Regions from separate parts of the Paenibacillus sp. J31R109 genome, predicted to be linked through region 3. Evidence: riboswitches for the same ligand, from Rfam matches in the RefSeq annotation. Region 3 holds a riboswitch; each other region holds the start of a gene.
What was found. Region 3 has a riboswitch for ZMP and ZTP ahead of AC58QT_RS03695 (DJ-1/PfpI family protein). Riboswitches for the same ligand answer to the same signal wherever they lie in the genome.

Region 1 (10,218 bases), on a different contig from region 3:
TCCTCCCTATCGTTACTTACTCTTTTAATATAGCAAAAAAACCAAAGAATAGGATCATGAATTTGTCCAATTCTTTGGCTATTTTATCTATAAGGCATTTATGGTTCTCGCTGCTCCGCAAATCCCATCCTACACATGGAATAATTGAAACTCGCTTGCTGAATTTTATCAGACAAGTCCCATAAATTATTCAAAATGCGAACTTCCACGTTTCTTCTAAAGAGCTCTCCAAACAAATCTCGAATTTCAACTTTATGGATAGGTAGTTGTGACTTCTCACTCACATAGTACCCAGCTCCAGGATCTAGCGAGTAAAAATCGGTTGAATCAAATTCGTACAAATATAGCGTTGTCTGCTTCATAATGTCAAACCATTTGTGCTCGATAGCAACAACGTGCATCGATGACTGCGAGGAAATAAAGTGTCTTCTATCTTCATCAGAAGTGGTTTCATTGCAATGATAGGTCACTCTTGGACAATTCCGAGGTGTCAGAAAATTAGGTAGGCATTGTTCATTAATCGCCCATACTAATCCTTTTTCTGGATCCAAGTCTTTTCTTGTAGGCATTCTAGGGTTAAAAATAGCAATGTCTTTCTCTTCGCTTACGTGAAATAATTTCACCTATGCTCCTGCCCCCAATCATCTAGCATTTACATACTTCTCCGCTGCATCAACTGTGTGTTTCAATAAGGTAGCTATGGTTACGGGTCCTACTCCCGCAGGAACAGGTGTAATCGCTGATGCCTTTACGCGACAAGCCTCATAATCAACATCTCCAATGTTGCCTGGATTATATCCCGCATCCATCACGACCGCTCCTGGTTTAATCCAATCTCCTTGCACAAAATTCGGTTTACCAACAGCCGCTACCACAATATCAGCTAATCGAACCATGTCTCCCACATTCGACGTCTTTGAGTGACAGATGGTTACCGTCGCGTTCCGATTTAATAGCATCATAGAAACTGGCTTCCCCAGAATGGGACTTCTGCCAATCACCACAGCGTGTTTGCCCTCTATGGGAATCTGGTAATCATCCATAATGGCTAGGATAGCCGCTGGTGTACAGGATGGAAAAGCAGCAATGCCGAAGGCATTTTGAGCAAAACCTTGTGTCGTTACGCCATCTACATCCTTATCCATATGAATCGCTTCAAATGCTGCCCTTTCATCAATTTGATGAGGGACAGGATGTTGCAGCAAAATCCCATGCACACTTGGGTCAGCATTCAGTTTCTGAATGGTTGCGATTAATTCTTCAGTCGTTGTATGCGCGGGTAGCTCAACACGAATAGAACGGATACCCAGTCGTTTACACGCATTTCCTTTCATTTTCACATAAGTAGCTGAAGAAGGATCATCGCCAACTAAAATCGTCGCTAGGCAAGGTGTGACCCCTTTCAAAGCTAACTGACTAATTCTACTTATCAGTGCCTCTTTCATGTTCGTTGCCACCCGATTACCGTCCAAGATTACTGTTTCCACATTCATCTCATCATTCCTCCCAAGGTAAGAACATAAAGAGGTAAGGGGAATTCCCCTTACCTCTGCCCAGGCGTACGGCTATTATCGGTGTGCTCCCTCATGGTTACCCATGCTCCGCCAGTTACACATCGTTTATTAATAGGTATATCATAGCAATCCATTCCCTTATGTTCAACATGTTTGTCAAAAAAATGACTATAAAGATGCTGGTGACAGGAAGAACGAATACCACAAATTCGTCATGAATACATCAAGCACAACAAAGTAGAAAATCTCGAGCCCAACATTTCGTTCAGATAGACCTCTTCGCCATAAGCGAGTTACACCATAAGAAATTACGGCAAAAATAGCGAGTAACAACAAGCCAGCCCACACAGATTGCAAGACATCTGGCATGACTTGCAGAGCTATTGATTTTCGAAAATCCCCGATAAAAAGGGCTTTGACGATGAGATACATCGCAAGGGATATCCCAAAATGCCGCTTGGCATGCTCATCATAATGATATTGCCAAAATACACTGATAATGACTAAATAAAGGCCAGGTAGTAAAATCCATTTTAAGCTTATAAGTGCTGTGAGAACACCAATCCCCCAAAAAAGCGGTAAGTTTCCAGCTGCTTCTTGCAAATCCTCTTTGCCTATGTGATTCATACGCTCCAAATAAGGTAGTTGATCTGTGGCGTAATACACGCGATAGGACTCCGCATTCACGGCATCCAGCCAAACAGCTAAGGAACTATCTGCTCTAGTCGCTAAGCTCGGGTAGGACGCGAAACCACTGAATTGACTAATCCGAGCTGAATCTCTCAATTTACCATCCTTGAAACTAACTTTGTACACCTCTTGACTCGTTTGACGCCTATTTTTCTCATAAACCGACGATACCACAAGGGTTACTTCACCAGAAGAAGATTGTGTGAAGTTGGGATGCAAAATTGTATCCGAATCGCTCTTTGTCGAGACAGGCAGATTGATAACATCATCTACCAACTTATCTGGTTGACTCGAAGGGAAGGTGAGCAAGTGCAACGTGCTCTTCCCAGATTTACGAGAACTCGTCGTATACACCGTCATCATTGATGAACCATCGACAGCCAGCGCTATATCATCTAAACTACTCGTTGCATAATCGACATCCTTTAACTTGCGCTGTACAAGCGGTTTCCAAGTTTCTGATGCGAGTTGAACGTAGTGAAAAGATTCATTGCCTTCTTGACTGACTGCGTAGACGAGTGAAAGACTGCCAGACGCATCCCTATGACCTTGGATATGTCTGATATTGGGGATATCCAGCTGGGACCAAGTTAGCTTCTCATTCGGATGAAAAGCACTCACATACAGCGTTGTATCATTGTAAGCTAGTAAGATGCTGTCCCCTTGTGCACTCTTTACCGTTTGAACAGCCGTGATTTCATTGTCATTTATTATACTCATCGGTGACCATGAACCGTTCTTCCATTCGCTCGCATATAGCTTATTTCCGTTCCCAATCCAGACCACATGATCCTTATCCAACTGTCTATAGGAACGAAACGGCCCTTCCGTAGGCAAGCCGCGCGTTTCCGAACTGCTCTGCCCCTTATCATCAATCGTGACCCATTCAAGCGTTTTTCCTGCCAAATACGCAAAGCTGCTATCGCCAACCATTTGCACGGGTTCACCGACCGTTGCTGTTTGCGTTAATTCCGTTGCACGACCAAAAGGTTCAGGATAAGGCTTTACATTTTCATTCGCCAACATGAACGTTTGAATCAAGCCGATGACGATGATCGCCGCCAAAAAAGGAACATACGTGAACAGCTTCCATCTTGATTTTTTCACTTCGTAGTAACCTCCAAAACTTTCATACTGCCCTAGTAGTTAAAATGATTGCCTAATAAGAATGATTGCTGCGCATTAATTTTCCATTGTTCAATAAATGCGTCACCCAATCATAACATTGATTCAATTGATCTTCACTAATTAAATCAGAACGGTGCTCAAACATGATCTTCACTTGATCATTTTGCTCAGTAATGATCGCGAGATAATCCTCGATTGGAGCCCAACCGTCTCGTTGATCTAACTCTGGTAGGACAGGATGACGAGAATTGGTAATAGAATCCTTGATTTGCACCGTACTTAGATGAATCGAATAGGCAAAACGCGCAAATTTATGTATCACTTTTCTAGCATCAAAGTATGGATCTAACTTTTCCTGCAGATACAGTCTCGCTGTATCCAGACAGATTTTGATGTGGGGATACTTCCCTAATAGCTCCTCAAGAAAAGTCGTCTCATAGATGTATCGATTCAACGCATCAAATTCAAGAACAGGAATGAAGCCATACGTCTTGCTTTTCATAGTCAACCATTGAAAAAGCACTTCTGTTCTTTCAATTAATTCTGTAAGTGTCATCTCAGTTTCAGACAGATACTCCGATTTATCAGAGAATCTCCACGTACGCCAATCGACTCGATCATCCAGAATAACTGGCTTCGGATAGTGAAAAAGGATGTACGTTGGGTTCATGGAAGCAAGGTACTCCAGCTCACTCTGCACCCAAGCATAGGCGGATTCTCTCATTTCAGGCGAATTTGCCAGAAATAAGGCATCTCGCATTTTAGATATATGAGGACGTAATGGAAAATGAATACCCACTTGAAAATGGTTACGCTGCGACGCTAGTATAAGCCTGTGCCTATCTTCTTCTGTCTCAATTAGGCATGCTTCAATGCCGAAAAAACCTTTGCGGAAATCCCTCTTCATTTTAGACTCATCAAAACTACCATATTGACCAATCAGGAATCGATTCCTCACAAGCATCCGTCCTATTCTACAAATTCAAAAATAGAATCTACTATGATCGGCAAGTTATCTCTCAAAGAAACGGCACCAAAAACCGATCTAGCGTGCACGCCATTCTCTCCAAATACATCCAACATGAGATCCGAACAACCATTCAACACTTTGTGATGTTCCTCAAATTCAGGGACTGCATTGACAAATCCTTGCAGCTTCACCACTTGTTTAATGCGCGAAAGAGAACCTACCGCAGACTGCAGAACGGCTAGAATCTCAATTCCAGTTAATCTAGCAAATTCATATCCATCTTGGGTCGAATAGTCTTTCCCTAGTTTTCCCCTCGGGTTGCCTGAAGGGCCTTTTCCCGAAACGTACAATAAACCGTTCACCTTCACAAAATTAGCATATTTCGCTGCTGGTTCACTTGCTATGGGTAGGACGATTCCTAGGGCTTCTAACCTTTGAGCAATGGTTTGTTCGGACATATGGGATCCTCCTACGCTGTTGTGAGATTATCTTACTTATTATCGATTCATGGCCCAGAACTCAAGCTCTTTATCTGGTACTGACCATTTGAGTTTTTTTGGAGCGTGATGTAAAGCTTACGATTTATAATCCAACCATTCTCAGTTCGTTCACCACCCCCAGCTAGGATGAATTCCATGGATGCCGGTAATATGTCGTAAGAGACAATAAAGTAGGTGTCTGCATCTTTATGTAAAATTTGAATCTCATCATGAATCTTATACTGTAAAATTCGTTTACTCGCGGATACCGATGACTGCTCATCCAATTCTAATTGTTCTGCAAATAGTTTCTTTACAATCGGCTTCAAATCATCTTGTTGTTGGATACTCATCTCACTAGTTGGAGCTATAACCGCATGGGCTGTGCAACCTGTCATACAGCTTACACTTGCAAGTAAGATAAGGGTTCTCAACCACTTCATAGTGTCACCTCGTCTAATGAATAATCGTTGTTTTTATACAACAGAACTAACTTTACTACTTTAGTTAGTATGGCCAACAACCCATATTTTAACAATTCACTTCATTAGACGAGGTGTAACATCGATAAGTTTCACAGTAATCTCACTTATTTACAAACATTCATTGGACTGGATAAAATAACCGGGCCAAGTTTACCTGTTTTCCCATTGGAGAGTCGAATCACCATCGTGCTTTTCGTTACATCCGCTGTAATATCATCCAATCTTCCTGCCCAAGTCGGCCCTCCATCTTGAGGTGTTGGGTACAGTTTGAACCGCCAACTAATCTCATTCGGAATAAACGTAAATCCTTCATATCCATCGTAATCTCCAAGTGTTGCGGGGACAGGTAAGTGATTCGCATGCATGCTGATACTGGTGCGAGGAAAACTTGGTGTGAGCTTCACTTTGTAGACGAGCGCCCCTCCTTTGGCATTCGCATTGTCCATAGCGATAGGCTCAAGCACTGCACTGCAAGGCATGGGTACTTCGGCCTTACTGCATGCTGGACGAATCCACACACATCCCACAATCAACGTAACCGTCATTATTTTCTTCATCACTATCCCTCCATCGGTTTCATATGGTTATTTTTCCTACTTCCCCGATTTCTATGACGTTTAGGAAAAAGCCACCTCCCGGTGGCTGCTTCCTTTCGATGCGTGGTTATCTTGGAATTACTTGCTCACGTCTTGGTCCCACCGAAACGGTTGAAATCTTCACCCTGATGGCAGATTCTACGAAATCGATATAGTTTCTAGCCTCCAGCGGCAGGTCTTCCATGCGTTGAACCTGAGAAATATCGCGTTTCCATCCAGGCAAACGAGTCAGTATGGGCTTTGCCGAGTCCATTACCGCTGTGACTGGAAACCGATCAACGATCGAACCATCTCCCAGTTCATATCCGACACAGACTGGAATTTCATCCAAGTAGCCTAATACGTCCAAATTGGTTAAAACCACACTTGTCGCTCCCTGTATCATACAGCCGTATCTTGTGGCAACGAGATCCAACCACCCCATCCGTCTTGGACGCTTGGTATTGACACCATATTCACCAGCGTCGCCCCCACGACGACGTAATTCTTCCGCTTCGTTCCCCTCCAGCTCCGTGACGAAAGGTCCCGCTCCAACGCAGCTAGAATAGGCTTTTACTACCGCGAACACGTTCGTTATCGAACTAGCAGGTAGACCTGCACCAACTGGAGCAAAACCTGCAAGGGTCGAGGAGGATGTCGAGTACGGATAGATGCCATGATCAGGATCACGCAAGGCTCCGAGCTGTCCTTCCACTAGGATGGACTCTCCCTTTGCATTCGCTTGTTGGAGTAGTGTTGTCGTATCACACACATACGGAGCAATGTGTTCAGCCTGCAACAGCAGCTGCGCCATAAGTTCATCCACCTGAATGGCCGGCTGTCCATAAAGGTGTTGGAGCAACACATTTTTCGATGTGAGCAAATGTTCCAAACGGGCTTGTAATCGATTCTGATCATATAAATCGGCTACCTGAATGCCGAGTTTCGCATATTTGTCGGCATAAAATGGCGCGATCCCACGCTTCGTGGAACCATAACTGAGTGCGCCAAGCCGCTCTTCTTCGAGTTCATCTAAACGTTGATGAACTGACAAAACGACTTGAGCTCGCTCAGAAATAACCAACTTCGGTTGAGGAACACCTCTCCCTGCAAGCGCCTCTAATTCACTTATTAATATATCCACATCAAGAGCCGTTCCCGGCCCAATCACGTTCGTTACATGTGAATAGAACACACCAGAAGGCAGCATCCGCAAAGCGAATTTCCCGAAATCGTTAATGATCGTGTGTCCCGCATTGCTTCCACCTTGGTATCTTACAACGAAGGATGATTGTGCAGCTAAAACATCCGTCATCTTGCCCTTGCCCTCGTCTCCCCAATTCGCACCTACAATTGCAGTTACTGTCAAATTGAACGCCTCCAACACTTGTTTTGTCTTACACCGCTTATTATAATGGCTCTAATGACATTAGAATAATTGATATAAGTAATATCAGATATAAAGTGAGGTAATATTATGGACGTTAATTTGGAGTGGTATCGGGTCTTCTATTGGACCACCAAGACCGGCAGTTTGTCAAAAGCGGCCGAAGTGCTTCACATCACCCAACCCGCGGTGAGTCACACCATCAAGCAGCTTGAGAACGTGCTTGGCGGGCAGCTCTTCTTCCGTACGGCGAAGGGAGTTACGTTAACCGTTGAAGGTGAAGTGTTATTTCGTTATGTAGAGCAAGCCTTTAGCTTTATGAAAATCGGCGAGAAAGCTATCGCTGACATGCATAGCTTGCAAAGCGGGGAAATTAATATCGGGGCTAGCGATACCCTTTGTAAATACTATCTCTTACCCTATCTCGAAGCCTTTCACAATCAGCATCCAGGCGTGAAAATACGGGTTACGAACCGTACGACGCCTGAAACGTTGGCCTTGCTCAAAGAAGGCAAAATTGATTTCGGGATCGTTAGTCTGCCCGCTTCGGACAAACAAATTGAGTTCCGGGAAAGTTCCCCGATTCAAGATTGTCTTGTCGGCGGCAAGGCCTATGCACACCTTGCTGGTAATCCGATAGCTTTAGCAGATTTACATGCACACCCGCTGCTATTATTGGAACATACGGCGAGCACGAGGCGCTATATCGAGGACTTTGCTGCTTCGAAGGGCGTAACACTCTCACCCGAATTCGAGCTGGGCAGCATCGATCTTCTCGTTCAATTTGCCAAACGTGGTTTCGGACTGGCTTTTGTCATAGGCAATTATATCGCTGAGGAGCTTGCTTCAGGCGAGTTAATTGAAATCCCATTAACCCAACCTCTTCCTGCACGCCAAATAGGACTTGCAACACTTCGGGGAGTTCCACTCTCCGCGGCGTCGAAGTCTTTTATGGCCTTGCTGCCTTAATCTCAAGATACTCTCACCTATTTACTCATAAAACACCATATGAGATTTATCCGCTTTGTAATATGCGAGTCTATCCATCAGCGTCCCCGTGTGGAATTCAAACTTGTGTCCGTCAGGGTCCGTGAAATAGATGGACCTTTTATCTCGCTCATCTCTGGTTCGACCAGGAAGCAGGGGTATATTCAACTGGCGGAGCTTTTCTTCTAACGCATCAAAATCACACTCGTCAACCGTAAACGCGATATGAGTATACGAATATTGAATATCCTGGCGTGGAATATCCGTCTCTTGATTCAAAGCCAACCACTGTCCGTTCAAGTCAAAATAGGCCAGATTTCTTCCTTTTACCAATAGCTTCGCATCAAAGACCTGTTGATAAAAGTGAATGGATTTCTCTAAATCGGAGACGGAGAACAGTAAATGATTAATCACTCCTATTTTCATATCACATTCCCCTTTCGCCTATGAATAACCTCTCCCACCCTTTGCACCGGAACGCTGAACAGAATTAGCATAGCTGATAGACCATCCATCCAAGTCAGCCTCTCTCCTAACAACAACATGATAAATACAAGTGTGACAAACGGAGCAAAGAAGGTAAAGCTCGCGATAAGTGACGCAGACGAGTACTTCAATGCTCTGAAATATAAGAAAAATCCGAATACAATATTGCTGAGACAGAGCCATAAGACACCATAGAAGTCGACCATTTGAATCAACTTGCCCTGTGAATAAACCAACATCCCTACAATCGCCAGCAGCCAAGCTACCAAAGTGATGACAAAGGTACTCATTAGCATATCTTTCTTGTTTTTCTTCACTAGATTCGTAAACAACCCCCAACTCACCGCAGCAAATATCGCCAATAGATCGCCCTCAAGGTTTGTAAAACTGAAGTTGGTGAATTTACCTTTTGTTATCAATAAAACGGTTCCCATAAAACCCATAATCATAGAGAGAATTTTGTAGCGATTGAGTTTTTCTTTATGGATGGGAATTGCGAAAATCACGATAAAAATGGGAAATAAATAATTTAGCATGGATGCTTCTACTGCAGGTATGAGTTCTAAGGATTTTAGATAGAGAAAGTCATATAAAAACGTAAATACGCCGCAGGCAAGCACAAGCATCCACTCGGAAAGCGTCCATGTTAGGAAGATCGTTCCTCGCGTTTTGATGAGGATAATTGCTGCAAAAATAAACACACCAATGCCGTACATATAAAATAATACCTGATAACTGTCTAATTGGTTCAAGACCAATTTACTCACGGCAGCAACCGATCCCCATATGAGCAGCAAAAGGGGCATGAGTACAAAAGGATTCTGGGTGACATGTAATCGTTTATGATCAACTTTCATGCAAGAGGCAAATTCAACTGTACAGGGATATCTTCAGGAAAGGATGTCACTCTGAGATGTATACAGTAGGCATCCAACTTAAAAATAAGTTCATCCGCTGCTGTTAGCTCACCAAGAATGCCAGCTTCGTCTAGCCTTTCTTGCACTTGTTTAATAAAAACATGGCTGCTTACACCAAAAGTGGTGACCATGGCGGTTGGTTGCAAAGCCTTCATCGCGATCGGAATCCATTTGCGTTTCGTCGAAGGGATCACGGCATGCGCAGTGCCGCTAATCGCAAAGCAGAAATTGTCCATCATTTTATCTAATTTGAAATGAAATAGACGTACGAACATCTCCCGGAACGCTACAACATCCTCTACCGGAAAACCGACTTCTCGCAAGTATAGAATGCTGAGATCACCATGAGGCTGTAAGATCCCCTCCTTGACATAGGAATGTGCAATGATTTCCAGCAAGTTCCCATCTCCATCGCGGAAATACACATTCTTTCCCGTTTCGAACTGGTCGATGCTTCGGCCGTCTGGCCAGTCTAAAAAAGTAACACCCGTAGCATGCAGCTTGGAGACAACCGCATCAAATTCCGAGTACGGAACTTCGAATGCGATATGCACTGGATGCAGAGCTGTTTCTGTCTCTTTACATGTTAAGGTGAAGTCG
Region 2 (10,218 bases), on a different contig from region 3:
AAGCTTCGGATACCCCGCGTGCGCCAGGTATGAAGTACACGCATTATGCGCCGAAGGGCTTTATGCACATCGTGCAAGGGGATGATGTTCAGGAAGTCTCGGCATGGATTCAGCAGGATATTGATGCTGCGAAGGCACGAGGAGAGTCGACGGGTATTCTAACCTTTGAGGAGAGAGCCGGCGAATACCGTGCAGATCTCATTCTCGCATGCGGTTCTCTATCCGAACCAGATTCGATTGCTCGGGAGCTATATGGCGCTCTGCGGACTTTTGATCACCAAGGTATTAGTTATATTGTCGCAGAAGGTGTCCCTGATTCAGGTATTGGCAGCGCGATTATGAATCGACTGCTCAAAGCAGCGGGGCATGAACGGATCCGTCTCAAATAAGCATGATTCCCAGTTTGTCCGCATATCTTGAGAAAGAATCGTGGACAAGGGGGATCGTGCTATGCTCGCATCTGGGGTACAAGTTGGGCAACTCATGACAATTGGAATAATGGCGATTGCTTTGGGCCTAGATGCTTTTTCGTTAGGAATTGGCATTGGAATGAAGGGCATTCGTCTGTGGGATATTTTGAAAATAAGTATTATCATCGGTCTTTTCCATGTCATCATGCCGCTAACGGGGATGTTTATGGGGCAATATGTTTCCCTCCTATTGGGTAACGTCGCGACGGCCGCGGGGGGATGTTTACTTATTTTGCTTGGAGCCCATATGGTATACAGCTCGGTACGCGGGGAAGAAGCGACGGCCTTTGATCATCGGACACTATGGGGGCTTATCATATTTGCGCTCAGTGTAAGTATAGATTCATTCTCGGTGGGTGTATCGCTTGGCATGTTTGCTACTGATATCGTGCTCACTGTGCTCGTATTTGGATTATTTGGCGGGTTGCTTTCGATAGCGGGCTTGCTATTAGGTAGACGAGTTAGCGGTTGGGTAGGCGAATACGGCGAGGCATTCGGCGGACTTATCTTATTAGGGTTTGGGATCAAGTTTTTACTATGATACAATACGAGTAATCATGGACGGTGCAGCCGTTCATCAATTTCTATATAAACGCACCTCTCCTAAGAGGGTGTAGTCGTTTATTTCGGGAGGATTTCATGTTGCGAATTCTATTTGTCTGTACAGGAAATACGTGCCGCAGTCCGTTAGCTGAAGGTTTGCTGCGTATGAGGGTGCGTCAAGAGGGGCTTGCGGCGGAGGTTCGTTCGGCAGGTGTATCCGCGACGACGGGTGGTCCGATCTCTAGGAATAGCCAATCGCTTCTACATGAAGCGGGTTTCAAGGAATCGATTAGTTCGCTAGCCATTAGTGATGCAGATGTCGATTGGGCTGATCTGGTCTTGACGATGACGACGGGCCATAAACGTACCGTGATTGGGCGCTTCCCTCATGCGATCGAGAAGACTTATACGCTCAATGAGTATGTAGAGGACGATGATCGAATTCTGAAGGCAATTGAAGAGAGAGAGCAGCTTGCAGCGGAGCTTCAACTTAAACAGGCGCTGTCCCAAACGGTATCTGTCGAAGAAAGAAGTCGTATGTATACGTTGGAAAATACGATTCCCGATTACGATATTTCCGATCCTTATGGCGGATCATTGGCTGATTACCGAAATACCGCTGAAGAAATTAGCCGGAGCTTAGATAAATTGGTAAAAAAGCTGCGTTAACCACAATCGTTTTTCCAGATTGCACCTTATGTCTTCATGTAGGCTAATAGAACTTTACACATCGCGAGGAATGCGATAAAATACAGGTAACAAGCAAGACTCAATGTAACTGGCGACGAGTGGGAGTAACCACAATGGAGCATTGAGCTATACGGCCGGTCGCCTGGGCAAAAGAGCAACGCGCGTTTTTTAGCGTGTGCGCTCTTTTTTTCGTTTTTGGTGAGCTTTGGGATATAATAGGATGGTCGAATTCGAACAGTCAAAAAGGAGCGTTTTATTCATGAAAATTGCTTTAGGTGCAGATCATGCAGGCTATCGTTTGAAAGATGTTATCATTCCTTTTATTGAATCATTAGGTCATCAAGTGATTGATTTCGGATGCAGCTGCGGCGACTCCGTTGATTATCCAGATTATGCACTTCAGGTTTGCGAAAAAGTCGTTTCGGGAGAAGCAGACAAAGGGATTCTGCTTTGTGGAACAGGCATTGGGATGTCCATTGCTGCCAATAAGGTTCCGGGAATCCGCTGTGCACTTGTGCACGATCTTTTCTCTGCGAAAGCGACACGTGAACATAACGATACGAACGTGCTTGCAATGGGTGAGCGAGTAGTTGGGCCTGGCGTAGCGGAAGAAATCGTCAAAATTTGGTTGGAAACCGAGTTTTCAGAGGGTGTCCGCCATAAGAACCGCATCAATAAAGTGCAGAGCATTGAGGATCGTTTCACAGTACATCCCTAGAAATGAGGATGAATAATGAGTGATTCTGTATTTGACCCTATAGCAGCAGCGGAAGCTTTGGAAGCGAACCTGCGGGAGCTGGTTACGGTCGGCGGCTTGCGACCCGGCAACATGCTTGTGATCGGTACGAGCACGAGTGAAATTCTCGGGCATCGCATTGGTACATCGGGTACGCTGGATGCGGCTAAGCCGATTTTTGAGACGGTGAAGCGCATCTGCAGCGAGTTCGGGCTGTTTGCGGCCTATCAGTGCTGCGAGCATTTGAATCGTGCGCTGGTTGTGGAAGATGAGCTTCTGACGCTAGCGCCGCAGCTGGAACCGGTCTCTGTCATTCCCGTACCGAAGGCAGGAGGATCGATGGCCTCTTACGCGTATCGGCACTTCACAAAGGCCGTCGTGGTGGAGTCGATTGCGGCTCACGCGGCTATCGATATCGGCAGTACGCTGATCGGGATGCACCTGCGCAAAGTGGCTGTGCCTGTCAGGCCACCTGTTCGCCATATCGGCCAAGCGTACGTTACGATGGCCTTCGCAAGGCCTAAGCTGATCGGAGGCACGAGAGCTATCTACTCCGCCGATCTAGCGGAGCAACTCTATCAACAAGCTGCACCTGATGCAGATTGCTAATTGTATTTTAACGACTATCCTTAGGAGGAATTTCAGATGACAAACTTTTTGAGCAAGCAAGATCCAAAAATCGTAGAAGCGATGAACCTTGAGCTAGGCCGTCAACGCGACAAAATTGAGTTAATTGCTTCCGAGAACATCGTGAGCGAAGCCGTTCTTGAAGCTATGGGTACAGTACTTACGAACAAATATGCAGAAGGCTACCCAGGCAAAAGATACTATGGTGGCTGTGAGTACGTAGACATCGTGGAAGACATCGCTCGTGATCGCGCGAAAGAGCTTTTCGGTGCTGAGCACGCCAACGTTCAACCGCATTCCGGTGCACAAGCGAACATGGCTGTTTACCTAGCTGCTCTAAACCCTGGCGACACGGTTCTTGGTATGAACCTTGCACACGGTGGTCACTTAACGCACGGTAGCCCAGTTAATGCTTCCGGTATTCTTTACAACTTCGTAGCTTACGGCGTAAGCGAAAAAGATTTCCGCATCGATTATGATGATGTTCGTAAAGCAGCTTTCAAACACAAGCCTCGTATGCTAGTTGCTGGTGCAAGTGCGTACCCGCGTACGATTGATTTCGAAGCATTGGCTTCCATTGCTAACGATGTAGGCGCATTGTTCTTCGTTGATATGGCGCATATCGCTGGTCTAGTTGCAGCTGGTTTGCACCCGAACCCAGTGCCGCACGCACATTTTGTAACAACAACAACACACAAAACGCTTCGCGGTCCTCGCGGCGGTATGATTCTTACGAAAAAAGCATGGGCTGCAGCGATCGATAAAGCCGTATTCCCTGGTTCCCAAGGTGGACCTTTGATGCATACCATTGCAGCTAAAGCTGTTTCCTTCGGTGAAGCTCTTCAACCGGATTTTAAAGTATACGGTCAAAACGTCATCAACAACGCACAAGCTTTGGCAACAGCTCTTACAGCTGAAGGCATCAACCTTGTATCCGGCGGTACAGACAACCACTTGATGTTGGTTGACTTGCGTAACCTGAACATCTCTGGTAAAGACGCTGAGCACGTGCTTGATGAGATCGGTATTACAGCGAACAAAAACGCAATTCCTTTCGACCCAACTAGCCCGTTCGTAACAAGTGGTATCCGTTTGGGTACACCGGCTGTTACTTCCCGTGGTATGGACGAAGAAGCAATGAAAACTATCGCAAAAGTTATCGGTCTTACATTGAAAAACCCGAAAGACGAAGCTACACTTGAGAAAGCTCGTGGCATGGTTGCGGATCTAACAGCGCAATTCCCGCTTTACCCAGGTTTGACTTACTAATAGCAATTTGAAGGGGCCAGCTCATTGGAGCTGGTCTTTTTTTTCTTTCTGCTGAAACCCACTTTTACTTACCTCCACTTCCCACCCCTAGTTATCTCCGCTAACTCTCAAAGCGATTTTCCTGCCAGCTACCTGCCAATCCACCAAACACACATCCCAAAACTTCAAACCATCTTACGAAAATATGAAACCTTTCCGCGCGGCAGAGCCCTTACACTATTTCTGTACGAATGTATACCCTTACAGAGCTAGGAGAGGTGAACATGAATTTTCAGGAGATGCTTCGGCCTGTGCCGGCTGGGGCGAAGTTTGAGCTAGCAGGATGGCATGTTTGGTGTGGTTCGATGACACGAGATCCGGAGGGGAGGTATTACTTGTTTTATTCACGTTGGCCTGAGCAGGTGGGGTTTGAGTCTTGGGCCACGCATTCCGAAATTGCCTATGCGGTTGCGGATAATCCGTTAGGTCCGTTCCACCATGTTGATACGATTTGGACCAATAGAGATGGCGCAGCGAGCTGGGATAGGGATGTAGCACACAATCCAGCCATTTTGCATCACGGTAATCGTTATTACCTGTATTACATGGGGACGCATGGCCCTGACTTTGATCTCGACTATCCTGCCGATGAGGCAACATGGTGGGCGTATCGTAACCATCAACGTATTGGAGTTGCTGTCGCTGACCATCCTGCAGGACCCTGGACGCGAGGGACTGCTCCTGTACTCGATGTTTCCCCAGGAAAGTGGGATGGTCTCATGACGAGCAATCCTACCGTGTGCGAGACCACGGACGGCCGTGTTCTAATGATGTACAAAGGTGTGGCCGAGGGTCCTCCGCCGAAGGGTGGAGCGGTTAACGCAGGCGTTGCCTTTGCCGATCATCCGCTGGGACCGTTTCGCAAGCAGCCAGAACCCACGGTAACGAACCCCACGAACGATTGGGCGGTAGAGGACCCTTATGTATGGTGTCAGGGAGATGGCTACTACGCGCTGATGAAGGATTTTCAAGGTTATTTTACGAAGTCGGAACGCGGCTCTGTAGCTTTATTTGAATCATCAGACGGCATCGTGTGGCAGCCATCGCGGCATGTGCTCGCTTTCGATCTTCAAATTTCCTGGGCGCATCAGGATGCACAATCCGTTCTCAGATTGGAACGCCCCCAGCTATGGTTCGACGAGAGTGGGAAGCCTGCCGTCTTACTCTGCGCCGTACTTGAACGGGAGGGAAGCCGCTCGTATAACATCCGAATTCCATTAGGAGGAGATGAATGGTGAATTTGAAATGGCTTAGTCCACTTCGCACTTTAATAGTCAATCCGCTCCGGACGGTATTACCCGTATGTTTGTTGGCCACAGCGACACTCTCTACAATTGTACCTGATCCAGCTTCAGCAGCGGCACCAGCAGGTTACACGTTATATTACGCTGATGAATTTAACGATACAGTGATCAATGAGGATGACTGGATGTACCGTGATGCGGGTCCCTATTCACTAGGGTACAACCGGAAAGAGAACGTGCGTGAATCTGGCGGCTCTTTGCACATTGATTTTAAGCGTGAGCAAATTAATGGTACGTGGTACAACACCTGCGGCGGTATAGTTTCGAAGAAACTGTTCGGCTATGGCTATTACGAGACGAGAGCTAAGCTGTTTAATAGCACCACAGGGCTGCATTCTTCCTTCTGGAGTATGGGGCTCAGCAATCATATCGCCGCGAATAACATAACCGGCTTGACGGCCGAAATTGCCGCGGGGAATTTACCTTTTTATAATCAGGCTACGGAGATTGACGGCTTCGAGCATGACTCTGCCAACGGCTACTTTGATACGGGGACGATCACTTATATCCCAGGATACAGTTCGCCGCGTCATGCGGTCTCCGTTACACCAGATGCGTGGCACGTCTATGGGTATGAATGGACGCCGACGGCGATTAAATTCTATCTGGACGGTACACTCGTCAATACGATTAATACCGTTACGACTCCGATGCCTTTTGCGCCAGCCAATTTTTGGCTAACGGCACTAGGCTATAGAACGGTTTCGGATTACACGAAGCTGCCAGGTGAAAGTGAGTTTGATTACTTCCGTTTTTACGCGAAGAGCTACCCGGCTGCGAACCTGCTTGGTAATCCTCAGATGGAGTTTACGGTAAAAGACACATCCAAAGGATATACCGATCAAGATACGCCCAATTGGATCGAGACGTACGATAAAGACGCCAGCTTTATGACCACGACAGATGCACATACCGGAACACGTTCCTTGAAGCATGCGAAGGGGAGCAATTATCTAGTTACGACGAAGCAGAATCTGAACGGGATCGCAAACGGTACCTACCAGCTCAGCGCGTGGGTGAAGAGTTCTGGCGGTCAGGCACAGGCTCAGATGCGTGTGCTGAATTACGGTGGAACGGAGATGAACATCACGGTCCCCACAACCAGCACGTGGACTCAAATCACGTTGAATAATATCCCCGTGACCAATGGTCAGGCAACGATTGCCTTTACGTCTAATGCAACCTCGACGCAGTGGATGCTCGTTGATGATGTGATTTTTAGCGAAGTATCGGCTACAACGGTGTATGAAGCAGAGTCCTTACCCGTAACTACGTCTACGGGGGATTCGCAAACGAATTACAATGATGCTGTTACTGGTAAATCGTTCAACAACCTAAACGGCAATGGCGTTGGCGATTACGTGCAATACACGGTAAATGTACCACAGACAGGAACGTATACGGTGTACGTGGGAAATCGCAGTGCATTCAACAAAGGCATCTACCAGCTGGCCGTTAACGGTACGAATCTAGGCTCGACGGTAGACCAGTATACCGTAACTTCCGGGTATACGGAGTCTAACCTAGGCACGGTCACGATAGGTACAGCAGGCAACCAGACGTTCCGATTCACCGTAACGGGCAAGAATACATCTGCTAGCACATATCAACTTGCTTACGATTACATCACACTCGTCAAAAATTGATCCAGCAAAGCCGTCTCTCTACGGAGAGGCGGTTTCGTATTTTTGAAAAATTTCCGAAGATTTTAGACCATCTGCCAAAGATATGAAAAGGATCAACCCTTTCACGACGCTACAATAAAGGTATAACCAACAGAGAGAGAGAGGAGAGGCAGATCATGCATCGAACGATGAATGGGCTGCGAAGATACGGTGTGATGTATGCCCTATTAATTCCGGGCTTACTGTACTTTGCGGTATTTAAATATGTGCCGATGGTGTACATCGCCGCTGCATTTAAGAACTACAATGTCCTGCAAGGACTCTGGGAAAGCCCGTGGGTCGGCTGGCAGAACTTTCAGCTATTTTTCGATGGTGTGTATTTTAAACAGATTATTGGAAATACCATTCTGATTTCGTTTTACAAGCTCGTCTTTTCATTTCCAGCACCAATTATTCTAGCCTTAATGCTCAATGCCGTTACGTCAACAGGGTTCAAAAGGACCATTCAGACCCTGACTTACCTGCCTCATTTTCTATCATGGGTCATTATTTACGGGTTGCTGGTGGCTTTCCTCGCACCTGGAACAGGACTTGTTAACCAGTTGTTAACCGCCTTTCATTTAGACCGCATATCCTTCTTAACCGAGTCCGGTCTGATCCGGTCGCTTATCGTCACAACGGATATTTGGCAGTCAGTCGGCTGGGGAGCCATCATTTATCTGGCAGCGCTCACAGGCATCGATCCAAGCCTTTATGAAGCAGCAACAATGGATGGTGCATCTCAATCCCGTCAGCTGTGGCATATTACCCTTCCGGGTATTCGCAACGTTATTATCCTCATGCTCGTGCTGCGGCTCAGCGCCATTCTTGATGTCGGCTTTGACCAAATCTTCATCATGCTCAATCCGCTTAATCAAGAGAAGGCCGATGTTATCGAGACATGGGTGTATCGGGTCGGTTTACAAGAGGGACGTATTGGACTTGCTACCGCTGTCGGGTTGTTTAAATCAGTAATCGGCTTCGTGCTAGTACTTGGTGCGAATCGGATTGCCAAGAAATTCGACGGACAAATCTGGTAGAAGGAGGAATCATCCATGCGTCACATGACTACCGGCGAACGAGTCGCCCAAGGTGTTAACTATTTGCTGCTTACTCTACTCGCTGCTTCTTGCGTACTGCCGTTCCTGTATGTCATCAGCGTCTCATTGACACCTATATCTGAGTTCATTAAGAAAGATGGCTTGGTCATCATCCCGACACATACCACATTGACTGCGTACCGAGAGATCATGCAAGGGGGCCGATTACTCGATGCCTACCAAGTTACCCTTTTTCGTGTCATTGTCGGTACGCTGCTGAACTTAGTGTTCACCGTCATTACAGCACTTCCGCTCTCGCGCAAAGCGTTGCCTGGCCGAAGTCCATTCCTGCTTTTTATCGTATTCACCATGCTGTTCAACGGCGGTATTATTCCAGGCTACTTGCTTGTAAAAAATATAGGACTACTCGACTCCGAATGGTCACTTATCATTCCAGGCTTGATTAATGCGTTCTATCTCATGATCGTAAAAAGCTTTTTTGAACAGCTGCCAGAAGCCATTGACGAAGCTGCTCGAATCGATGGAGCGGGAGAGATCTCCATTCTGGTACGCATCGTAATCCCATTGTCTGTACCGATTATCGCGACGATTGGCCTTTTCTACGCCGTGTGGCACTGGAACAGCTATTTCGACGCTCTCCTCTACATCAACACGCCAGAGAATCAGCCTGTCCAGCTATTTCTAAGGCAAATTCTACTCGCGTCTGTGGCGATTAGTGGTGACGCAGCGGAAGCAGCGAACTCGGTGAACCCCATTTCGGTCCAGATGGCGTCTGTTGCCATTACAACGTTACCGATTTTGGTTGTGTATCCATTCATCCAGAAGCATTTTACCCGAGGTGTACTGCTTGGCTCTGTGAAAGGATAATAGGGGGCCAAATTCACGATGATATCTAGAGGAAACTCTCGGATATAGCATGTATAATAGACTAAAGGGAGAGGTTCAAGATGAAAAAGAATCACGCAAGTGCGTTGCTTAGTATGACTGTAATCCTAGGGGTTGTTGCTTCAGGTTGCAGCAAGGCTGAGAGTACAGCTTCACCAAGTGCGAGCGTTGCCCCCTCAACTGGAGCTGTGCAATCGGCTAAGCCGGTGGAAGCTGATAAGAAGTATAAAGTTAGCTTTTATAATACAATCGGTTATCGGTTAACAACGCCAATGCCAGCGAAAGAGCAGGATCCCATTCGTCAAATGATCGAGAAGGACAACAATATGGATCTCGATATGATCATGGGCGGCGAGAACTGGAAAGATAAGCTTAACCTGCTGATCTCCTCCAATCAGATTCCCGATATCGTCTCTTTCCCAGATCGTGCTTCTGCGATTAAATATTACGATCAAGGCTTGCTCGCCGATCTGGATGACTTGTTGAAGGAGTTCCCTGAGCTTCCGAAAGCATTTGACCCTTCGCGCCTGGAGCCTATGAAATATAAAGGCCATACCATTGGTTTACCAGCTTCCGAAGCTGTTGGCGGTGTAAACGGTTGGTGGATCAACAATACGTGGCTCAAAAAGTTGAACTTGTCGGTTCCAACGAATCCACAAGAATTGCTCAATGTTATGAAAGCGTTCACTTTCAACGATCCAGACGGTAATGGCAAGAACGATACGTATGGTTACGTCGCGATGCTGCCAAAGGATGGCTCATTGGGTTATAGCACGAGCGGTGCACAAGGTTTCCAACAGATTTTCTGGATGTACGGTGTGCAACCTAACTTTGTAGATGTCAAAGATGGTAAGGTTGTTGTCTACAACACCGACGCGAAAACGAAGGAAGCGCTGACGTTCATTAAAGAAATGATCGATGCGAAAGTTG
Region 3 (10,218 bases):
TTAAGAAAGATCGGTTAGATGAAGAAGAGGTTGCTCGTGTCACACAGGTTATGGCTACGTTGAACAAAACAGCAGCAGAGACTATGGAGCCATTTGACGTACATGCTTGTACAGATGTGACGGGATTCGGGTTGATCGGGCACTCACTTGAGATGGCCAAAGGCAGTCAAATCGGCATACGTATTACTGCTAATGATGTACCTCTATTGCCACGAGTTAGGGAATTGGCTGAAGAAGGGTTTGTTCCTGGCGGCACGAAAAATAATTTCGCTCATGTTCAGAAAGACGTTACATTCCCTGATACCTTGGATCAAATCGGCCAATGGATATTGTGTGATGCTGTCACGTCGGGAGGGCTGCTGATCGCTGTAGCTGGTGATCAAGCAGAGGACTTACTGAGTAAATTGAAGCTTGCTGGTGTGGAAGCAAGCTTAATTGGAGAAACAACAGAAGAACATATTGGTCGTATCGTTGTTATTTAAATTACGAAATCTTTTAAGGAGCGAGATTATTGTTTCAAGACATCAGCATAGATGAGCTTTTGGCGCTCAATGATCAGAAGAAATTGGTTATGATCGATGTACGTTCGCCTTCTGAGTTTCAGGATGCCACAATTCCTGGTAGTATCAATATTCCATTTTTTGATGATAACGAACGAGCAGAAATAGGTACCATTTATAAACAAGTTAGTGTACAAGCAGCTAAAGATCGGGGATTAGAGATCATGTCTGCTAAGCTCCCGGCATTTGTCAAAACGTTCGAAGCCATCAAAGAGCCTAAAGCTGTATTCTGTTGGCGCGGCGGCATGCGGAGTCATTCGTCAGCTACAGTACTTTCATTAATGGGCATACGTACATATCGGTTGACAGGGGGATTTCGTTCCTATCGTAGATGGGTTGTAGATACGCTTGAGAAGATGGAGTTCAAACCACGTGTATATGTGATTTCTGGGAATACCGGAGCAGGTAAATCAGCCATTCTAAGGCGTCTACAGTCGGAAGGGTATCCAGTTCTGGACCTAGAAGCCTATGCGGGGCATCGTGGATCTATATTTGGACATGTGGGACTCCAAGCAAACAATCAGAAGACTTTTGAAGCTCAATTTGTAACAGATTACATGAAACTAAAGGATTCTCCTTATCTTCTCATAGAAGGTGAAAGTAAACGTATTGGCAAGGCGGTAATGCCAGATATCCTTTTTAATAAAAAGGAAACCGGTACACACTTGTACATTCAAATGCCGATTCATGAACGTGTTCGACATATTATCGAGGATTACCGTCCTTGGGAAAATAAAGAACCGTTGCTGGAAGCGTATCAACATATTAAAGACCGAATCCACACTCCGATCGCGAAGGAAATTGAAATGGCGTTGCAAAGCGATTATTTTGATAAAGCTGTTGATCTGCTCTTAACTCATTATTATGATCCGCGATATGAACACGCAATGAACAAATATGAGCGAGACATACAAGACATACATCCCTTGAATGTCCATAATCTGGATGAAGCTGTTCATGCTGTTAAAGCCTATATTCAGCTTGATCTTACATAATTGAATACGCGTACATGGGGAGTGCACAAAATGAAGAAAAGTGAGCACCGTGAACAAAATAAAGATGCAAAATCGCGTATTTATCTCGACTATAATGCAAGTACTCCGATCGATCCAGCTGTAATTGAGGAAATGCTTCCGTATGTATGCGGACACTTCGGTAATCCATCGTCTTCTCATTGGGCGTCCGAGAAACTTGAAGAAGCCATTCATCTTGCTAGACATCGTATTGCCGTTAGTATCGGATGTCATCCCAATGAAGTTGTATTTACGAGTGGTGGCAGCGAGTCGAATAATCATGCCATTAAAGGTGTTTATTTTGCCAATAAGCATCGTGGCAATCATATTATTACAACGCAAATTGAGCATCCATCTGTGCTACAGCCGTGTGCTTTTCTCGAATCTTTAGGGGCGAGAGTGACCTATTTAGATGTGGATGCGTATGGGATAGTAGATTTGGAACAACTTCAGGCAGCGATAACCGAGGAGACGATTCTGGTTTCTATCATGCATGCAAATAATGAAACGGGAACTGTTCAATCCATTCAGAAAATCGCTGAAATCACAAAACGCCATGGGGTTCTTCTCCATACGGATGCTGCACAATCAATAGGGAAAATAGATGTGAACTGGCATGACATGGGAGTTGATTTAATGACTCTTGCTGGGCATAAGCTGTATGCTCCCAAGGGGGTAGGAGCTTTAATCATTAAAGAAGGAACCGCTGTCACGCCTCACAATCACGGTGCGAGTCACGAGTCGGGCCGAAGGGCAGGTACTGAGAACGTGCCATACATTGTAGGTCTAGGAAAAGCGATTGAGCTTGCCTACGGCAGGGAGAATATCGTGGATACGTTGGCCTTAACGAATCTGATGTGGGAACGATTATCGGAGGCATTTCAGTCTCGAATCAGAAGGAATGGACACCCCGATCAACGATTGCCCAATACGTTAAACGTCAGTTTTATAGATAGGATTGGGCAAGAGATCTTAGCTCAGATTCCCGAAATTGCGGCTACGACAGGGTCGGCTTGCCATACAGGAAGTAGTGCGATGTCACCGGTCTTAAAAGCTATGAAATTGACGCCGGAGGTTGCGGCGGGTACAGTACGATTCTCCGTAGGGCGTTATACAACGATGGAGGAGATAGAGCGTGCTTGTGCTTTGATCGTAGAACGCGCACGATAAAACGTGAAATACACGGAAAAAAGCAGACCGATTCGCTGAGAATAGGGTCTGCTTTTTATGTTCTGAAACAATTAGTTAATGACCTTAATTATTTACTTTTGTTGAAACTTTCTACAGCTTTCGTTGCATTCTTCACAATGTCAGTCGCTTCTGTCAGCGTGATACCATCTTGTGGATTAAAAGCACCGTCCGCATTTAATTCAACAATATCTAAAGCAAGTGCTGTTTGGATAGCACCAACATGTAAGATATCCATCTTATCATTATCTTTTATTTCGACAGGTGATATTTTAATTAACGGCAGTTTCTCGCTGGTTTGAAGCGTATGAATGAGCATGTACGTGAACGATTCGCGCGTCACTTTGGCATCAGGATCAATTTTAATTTGAATATCGGTACCAAGCTCACCTAGAGCACCTTTGATTAGCTCAACGCTTTGTGTTGCAGTAATAGGGTCTGCGGATACAATTGGAGTTGGATGTGCCTTCAAATAAGCTAGTGCATTGAAAATTTCCTCTGCCGCATCTGCACGTGTAATCTCATTTTTAGGATTAAAATTACCTTCAGCATTCAGTTTGATAATCCCGTATTTAAGGGCACGTTGGATAGACCCCGAATACTCTACATTCAGTTGGTCTGTATCTTTGATATCTTCCAAAACCGGGTTAATTAGAGGAAGACCTTTGCTAATTTCAATTGCACGTACAAGCTGATGTGTGAATTCTTCACGTGTGATTTTCTTATTCGGATCTAGATCTTTAGGAAGTTCCACACTGTTGGCTGCAGCAACAATGAACGCATTTGCGTACCAAGCATCGTTAGAAGCATTGGCAAAATAGTCAGTTGCCTTTGGCTCTTTCACGAAACGGATGAGGTCTAGATTAAGACCAAGAGCATTCACATACAGCTGAACGGCTTGAGCAGTTGAAAGCTTTTCTAGAGGAGCAAATAGGTCAGTAGTGATACCTGAGACGATGCCAGCTTGTTGTAGCGAGATAATTTTATCTTTTGTCGCAACGTTATCCAAGTCAGTAAAGGTAGCGGATGCCGCAAAGCTTTGACCAATTAAAGTAAGTGAGAGCAATGCTGTTGCTGCTGTTAGTGTAAGAGTTTTGATCGTTTTTTTCATTTCTGGTTCACCTCATAGTGGGATTTGTTTGTATTTCTGGGCTTTCAGAATCATAAACGGATAGGGTAATGAAAAGGTTGCACCTACTTTTAAAGAAGTAACTTTTGATTTGTTGGATGCGCAAGTAAGAGAGCTTTTTGTTTGAAACATAAAATCAAGAGGTGGATATTTTGTTGAAATATTATTTTAGAATTTCGACAAATAGTAACAACCTTTTGTTTTTATCTGTTTTATAATATCCTAGTCGACTTATTGAACAGGATTGGAGATACATAAATGGAGCAATTCCTCTTAGAAAAAATCGAAACAATGCGACTTCAAATGGTTCAAGAAGCAATCGTACAAAGTAGTCTTACGAATGAAAGTGTTATTGCAATTAGCCACGAGTTAGATCGATACATCTCTTTATATCAGAAACTGAAAATGGATTCCGTACGTGTCATCGAGCAATATGAGAAGAAAGCAGCTGCCTATTAAAAAATATAATATTGCACGCAATTGAAAATAGTATTACTGTAATCATATGTGCGACTGGCGAAAACGTGGAGTACCACGAGGAAGCACATATGTCATACGCCGTTCGCCTGGGCAAAGTATTTGATCTTGGATCAGATACTTTTTTTATTTCTACTAACTATGAAAAAAGGGCAGGTGTTGCGAATTGAAAATAGCTTATATTCTGTTTGATAAGATGACTACCTTAGATTTTGTTGGGTTTTACGAAGCGGTATCTTGGTTAAGAATTCTAAAAGTCAAAGAAGGATTAACATGGGATCTCTGTGCAAACAAAGAAGAGATTACGGACGATCGAGGTATGACTATAAAAATAAAGCATGTTAGCCCAGACTTATCCGGATACGATTTAATATTTATTCCGGGAGGAATGTCCACTAGAGACTTAAGATATGATACGGAATTTGTTGCATGGATCCGAAGCGCGAGCGATGTACAGTACAAAGTATCTGTCTGTACAGGGGCATTGCTTTTAGGAGCTGCAGGATTCTTACATGGAAAAAAGGCGACAACGAACCCATCTGCTTACGAATTGTTGACCCCCTATTGTTCAGAGGTAGTTAAAGCCCGTATTGTACGGGATGGGGATATTTTTACAGGTGGCGGTGTTTCAGCTTCTATTGATTTAGGTTTGTACCTCATTGAATCATTATCGAATGCGGATGTGGCGAAAAAGGTCCAAATCATGATGGACTATCCTTACTATAGGCCTGGCGAATTATCCGCGATTTTTATGCCATACGAATAACATGCAAATCATTGTATTCGGATAATAAACGCGAGCAGATATACCCGCGTTTGTAGGAAGTGGTGATCAGATACCGTCGACGATACGTTTCGATCGTATGGATACTTGCTTGAACAACTCATCTTCGTCGATCGTCAGCAGTTGGCGATCTTTCATCAACACCTTACCGTTTACGATGGTTGTGTCTACATCCGATCCGTTAGCGCAATAGGCGAGCAGCGAATGAATATTATGGATCGGCTGTAGATGGGGTTTTCTCAAATCGATCAGAATCATATCCGCTTTTTTTCCGATTTCCAGAGTGCCAACTTCATTCCCGATATTCATCAGTTGTGCACTTCCAACCGTCGCCATGCGAAGGACATCAAAAGCGGGAAGTTTCGTGGGGTCACCGTAATCCAGTTTTTGCAACCAAGTTGCCGCTCTTATTTCCGCAAACATATCTAACGTTGCGGCGCTGCCAGCTCCGTCTGTTCCAAGTCCTACAGGAATTCCTTGTTCCATCATCTCCATAATGGGTGCAATACCACATCCAAGTTTGAGGTTGCTTACCGGATTATGCGACACGCCACCTCGCATACCTTTTAAATACCCTATGTCGCGGCGATTAACATGAACGCTGTGAGCCAAAAGCACATGAGCTTTTTCAAACATACCGAGGTGATATAAATATTCGGTTGGCGTTTGGTTATACTTTTCCCGAATCTTCATGACTTCTTCTTTGGTTTCCGCAAGATGCGTGTGTATGGCAATGTTCTCCTGCTCAGCAAGGGCGATTATCTCTGTAAAGGGCTGGGGAGGAACCGTGTAAGGAGAGTGGGGACCTATCATTGTGGTGATGCGGCCCTCGGCTTTACCGCTCCAGCGACGGATGAGATCAAGCGCCTCTGACATTCGGCGACCTCCGTCATTTTCAAGGAAGACCAACCCGCGAGTTAGTGAAGCCCGCATGCCGACTTCTTCGATCGCAGCTGCGATCTCATTCATGTGAATATACATGTCGGCAAAAGCCGTGGTACCCGATTTGATCATTTCGGCCATAGCGAGTTTTGCGCCCCAGTAAATGTCCTCAGGTGTCATTCGGGCTTCAGCGGGCAGCATTTTTTTGTTTAACCAGTCCATAAGCTTGAGATCGTCAGAAAATCCTCTCAATAAGCTCATTGGCGTATGTTGGTGAGCGTTAATAAGCCCAGGTAACGCTGCCTTTCCTTCGGCGAAAATCACTTCATCGACTTCAGTAGTAATGACAGTTTGAATGTCCGAAATATGATCTCCGTCAATGAGTAAGTCCCCTACAAATGGTTCTTTGCTTGCCATTGTTAGGATAGTCGCGCCCTTGATTAATTTTTTCATCATGACAGCCTCCTTTGTCTTGTTTTATTCTAAACCCTGACGTAAAGTGAAGGTCAAGATGATATGTGATTGGTGATCATATACATGTCATGTAAATTAAAGGTGGTTCCTGATGAAAATAAAAGAGGTTTCAGACAGATTGAAAATATCACAAAGGGCCATTCGTTTTTACGAAGAAAAAGGCCTCATCGCGCCTTCCAAGCAAAATGACAACCACTACCGCGTGTTTGACGAAGAAGACATCTGGCGCTTACAGACGATCATTGCCTTACGGGAGTCTGGGATGGTGGTTAGCGATATCCAGAAGGTACTGTCGGATATTGAAGTTCAGGGATACAATCAATTGCAATATTTTTTGGAACTCCAAAGGTCGGTGATGTTTTCCAAGTGGATCGAAATGAAACAGATTATTGAAACGACAGACGACATGATTGAGAGCCTCAAGAATAATCAAGTACTTCAGTTGGATGACATCTATACGCTCGCGGAAGGTTCAAGAAGGTTGAGGGAACAGCGGACATGGGAGGACAAATGGGGGTTTGATCATTTGGCGAGCGAACACGATCAGTTAGTGCAAGAAAACCAACGGAAATATAAAGATTACGAGGAAGCGCTGCGCCTCATCGTGAAGTGGGTGTCACCTGTTCGTGGGGAACGGGGACTTGATATCGGGACAGGAACTGGGAATCTAGCCAGCCGTCTGATTGTTGAAGGCGTAGTAATGGCGGGAGTCGACCAGTCCATTGAGATGTTAAAGGAATGTCAACGCAAATTTCCAGAGATGGAAACCAAGCTTGGCAATTTCCTAGCGTTGCCCTACCTGGACGGAAAATTTGATTTTGTCGTTTCGAGTTTTGCCTTTCATCACCTTACGGATGATCAAAAGCGGCTGGCTATTAAAGAAATGCGTAGAGTATTGAAACCACATGGTCGAATCTGTATCGCTGACTTAATGACGGACAGTAAGGAAGGCGCAGTAGGTGAGAAGGGTGAGGATTATATTCCGCTTTTAGAACTCATTGATGTATTTGAATCGAATGGCTACATCACCAAGCATTTTAAAATGAATGAATTGCTGCATATCATCCTAGCTGTACCAATTCGATAAGCTGTAAACCTTCACCTAGCGTTAATGTTTGTTATATCTGTCATCATATCATCCACTTTGCATGAGGAGTGATCGATCATCGTACAGGAAATGAAAGAGATTGTTATTGGTATTGATGGAGGCGGCACCCATACGAGGGTAATGGCCGTAGATCTCGCAGGAAACGTTCTATCCTACATAGAGAATGGGGCTTCTTCCATACATAAGGATTTGCAAGCAAGGGAAAATGTGCAACAAGCTATCGAAAAGGCATTAGCTCAAGCTGGAAGAAATGTGACACATGTGCAAGCGTTGACGGCAGGAATTGCTGGTTATGATTCTAAAGCGGATCTAGAGTGGGTACTACCTTTGACAGCAGTAGAGGGATTAAATTGCTTGAAACAACACGTCAATGATGCGGTAGTAGCTCATAGTGGAGCACTTCTTACAGAACCGGGCATTATTGTAATCGCGGGAACAGGGTCAATTATTTATGCGATAAATGAGGAAGGAGAGCAGATCAGGAATTATGATCTGCATCACTATGCAGCTAGTGCTGCTCGATTCCTAGCTTATGACGCCACTTTCGAAATTCTTTCGGGTAACATCGATGATAGTGATCATGATTTGATTATTGAGATCTTACAATTTTGGGATTTGACCACTGTCAAAGCGTTATCTCAACTAGCAAAGCAGGGATTTATTATAGATCAACGAGAACGTAATAAAAAATTTGGTCAAATGGCCCCTTTAATTACTAAGGCGGCGCTTCAAAATAGTCAATTGGCTACACTCGTTTGCGACCGTGCAATCCATCAGATAATTACGGGGGTCGAAATGCTCGCAGCATACTTCTCCGATGCAGAAGTCAGTGTTTCTTTCGTAGGTAGTGTTGTTCATAGTGATTATTTCCAACTAAGACTCGCCTCGCAATTGAGTCAGGGTAATAACAAGACATATAAGCTTATTCAACCTTCATTCTCACCAGTAGCTGGCGCAGTGTTACTCGCGTTAAAGCAACTGAACATACCGATAGATCAGGAGATTTTATATAATCTCAGTCAACATCCTCGTTCACAGAGCTATTAAATGGCATTTATGAACGAGGCAGAACGCCCGGATTTTAGTATCACTGACATACGTACAAACATTCCTTGGCTTGTCCACATATCGTAGACAGTGAAAGGAGGTTGAACGCCAATGCCAGTCCATGCAAAAGTCACCTACCCCCGCTTGACCGTTTACAGTGAGAAGTATTTCCAGGGAGGCAATGCCATTTTGAGCGGCAACATCGGTATCCCTAACTTCGACATACCATTAGGAGGAATGGAGAGCCTTCGATTTTTCTCCACGAATCCGGGTGCAACGCTCGTACTCTTTAGCCTAACTAGATTCAGGGGGACGTTTAAAGTCTTTCACGGAGTAAGGAACGTCAGCGATTTCGATAATATCATTAGCGGCAACGATGCAAATTCACTGATCTCGACTGACAAATTCCTGACACTGAGACAGATTCGTGCTATTCGCGACAGTGGTCGGCTGCCTAGTGGTTTCCGGAGAATCTAAAGGAAGATAACCTAGAACGCGGCAAGGATGTAGGCCAACGTCCATCGCTTATCGCGTTTTTTTGTTTGCCAGTGTATGTTTTTCATAGGAAAAGTTTCATACTATTGCATAATAAAAGGAGCCTGGGCACGGAATAGGAGAGTGATGAGATGGCTTTCGGAATTTCCAGACTTGAACTGAATGAATGGAAACGCAAATGTTTACAAGGAGAAATTGCCTTTTTGACGCATTATTGGGTAGAACCTCGCTTTCCAGGGGTAAAAACGATTACAAAAGTAGGCTGCTGTGACTTAGAACGATTAAAGAAATGGTGCTTAGCAAATGGTTTAAATCCAGCATACATACATCTTCGTGATGAATATCCACATTATGATCTGATAGGGAACAAGCAAATTGAAATCTTAAAGAGAGAACATTTGACCGATCATCTGCACAGATTCAAGCTGACTTGACTTGGATAGTTTAATTATAAATGAGTATTATTAACTCAAAGCTATATTTATTTGATACCTTGTAATAGGGGATGTTAAGATCTGTCCATGGAACAAATAAATAAGGATAGATGAAACAAGTGTATGTTGATAGCAAACGGGGGTTCCGCTAATGGGTGTAAAAATGCACGTCGACGAAATGGAAATTAATGAGGCACTCGTACGCCGACTGCTTGCCGCGCAGTTCCCTCACTGGGCAGAGCTTACCTTGAGACGAGTCGAGCCGGCTGGCACAGTGAATGCCATCTTCAGATTAGGTGAACAATATGCCGTTCGGCTTGCACGTCGCATGGGGCCAACGACACCTAGCAGTCGTGAATTTGTATGGCTGTCCAAGCTCTCGCCAATGGTACCGCTTGAAACCCCTGTACCTATCGCTGAAGGACATCCGAGTCTTGAATATCCGTGGTTTTGGGAAATACATTCGTGGGTTGAAGGCGAGTCGGTGCCGATAGCGCAGATTGACGCGCTTCAGGCTGCGCGTGATCTAGCGATGTTCATTTCAGCGCTGCAACAACTTGATCCCTCAGGTGGGCCCAAGGGGCGTGGTATTCATTTGGCTCAACGGGATAAGGAGTTCCGACCCTG

Region 1: another riboswitch for ZMP and ZTP. It lies ahead of AC58QT_RS05620 (bifunctional 5,10-methylenetetrahydrofolate dehydrogenase/5,10-methenyltetrahydrofolate cyclohydrolase); the one in region 3 lies ahead of AC58QT_RS03695 (DJ-1/PfpI family protein).
Region 2: another riboswitch for ZMP and ZTP. It lies ahead of rpiB (ribose 5-phosphate isomerase B); the one in region 3 lies ahead of AC58QT_RS03695 (DJ-1/PfpI family protein).

What each region holds. Positions count from the first base shown of each region.
Region 1 is NZ_JCAUAR010000002.1:8,650-18,867, forward strand. It holds gene AC58QT_RS05615 (DUF6886 family protein) at 99-623, opposite strand; gene AC58QT_RS05620 (bifunctional 5,10-methylenetetrahydrofolate dehydrogenase/5,10-methenyltetrahydrofolate cyclohydrolase) at 642-1,493, opposite strand; ZMP/ZTP riboswitch at 1,545-1,622, opposite strand; gene AC58QT_RS05625 (hypothetical protein) at 1,683-3,311, opposite strand; gene AC58QT_RS05630 (apurinic/apyrimidinic endonuclease family protein) at 3,364-4,290, opposite strand; gene AC58QT_RS05635 (RidA family protein) at 4,302-4,760, opposite strand; gene AC58QT_RS05640 (hypothetical protein) at 4,808-5,224, opposite strand; gene AC58QT_RS05645 (YoqH family protein) at 5,371-5,823, opposite strand; gene AC58QT_RS05650 (adenylosuccinate synthase) at 5,930-7,210, opposite strand; gene AC58QT_RS05655 (LysR family transcriptional regulator) at 7,319-8,197, shown strand; gene fosB (metallothiol transferase FosB) at 8,219-8,641, opposite strand; gene AC58QT_RS05665 (DMT family transporter) at 8,638-9,558, opposite strand; gene AC58QT_RS05670 (VOC family protein) at 9,555-10,218, opposite strand, start outside.
Region 2 is NZ_JCAUAR010000015.1:22,797-33,014, forward strand. It holds gene AC58QT_RS27385 (L-threonylcarbamoyladenylate synthase) at 1-389, shown strand, start outside; gene AC58QT_RS27390 (manganese efflux pump MntP) at 451-1,011, shown strand; gene AC58QT_RS27395 (low molecular weight protein arginine phosphatase) at 1,110-1,682, shown strand; ZMP/ZTP riboswitch at 1,778-1,858, shown strand; gene rpiB (ribose 5-phosphate isomerase B) at 1,963-2,421, shown strand; gene AC58QT_RS27405 (TIGR01440 family protein) at 2,437-3,048, shown strand; gene glyA (serine hydroxymethyltransferase) at 3,085-4,335, shown strand; gene AC58QT_RS27415 (glycoside hydrolase family protein) at 4,599-5,612, shown strand; gene AC58QT_RS27420 (family 16 glycosylhydrolase) at 5,606-7,324, shown strand; gene AC58QT_RS27425 (ABC transporter permease) at 7,480-8,382, shown strand; gene AC58QT_RS27430 (carbohydrate ABC transporter permease) at 8,398-9,270, shown strand; gene AC58QT_RS27435 (type 2 periplasmic-binding domain-containing protein) at 9,351-10,218, shown strand, end outside.
Region 3 is NZ_JCAUAR010000001.1:796,378-806,595, forward strand. It holds gene selD (selenide, water dikinase SelD) at 1-482, shown strand, start outside; gene mnmH (tRNA 2-selenouridine(34) synthase MnmH) at 512-1,555, shown strand; gene AC58QT_RS03680 (cysteine desulfurase family protein) at 1,586-2,743, shown strand; gene AC58QT_RS03685 (S-layer homology domain-containing protein) at 2,832-3,872, opposite strand; gene AC58QT_RS03690 (Spo0E family sporulation regulatory protein-aspartic acid phosphatase) at 4,149-4,349, shown strand; ZMP/ZTP riboswitch at 4,390-4,469, shown strand; gene AC58QT_RS03695 (DJ-1/PfpI family protein) at 4,534-5,133, shown strand; gene AC58QT_RS03700 (amidohydrolase) at 5,200-6,489, opposite strand; gene AC58QT_RS03705 (MerR family transcriptional regulator) at 6,599-7,594, shown strand; gene AC58QT_RS03710 (BadF/BadG/BcrA/BcrD ATPase family protein) at 7,685-8,662, shown strand; gene AC58QT_RS03715 (hypothetical protein) at 8,774-9,139, shown strand; gene AC58QT_RS03720 (hypothetical protein) at 9,289-9,591, shown strand; gene AC58QT_RS03725 (aminoglycoside phosphotransferase family protein) at 9,743-10,218, shown strand, end outside.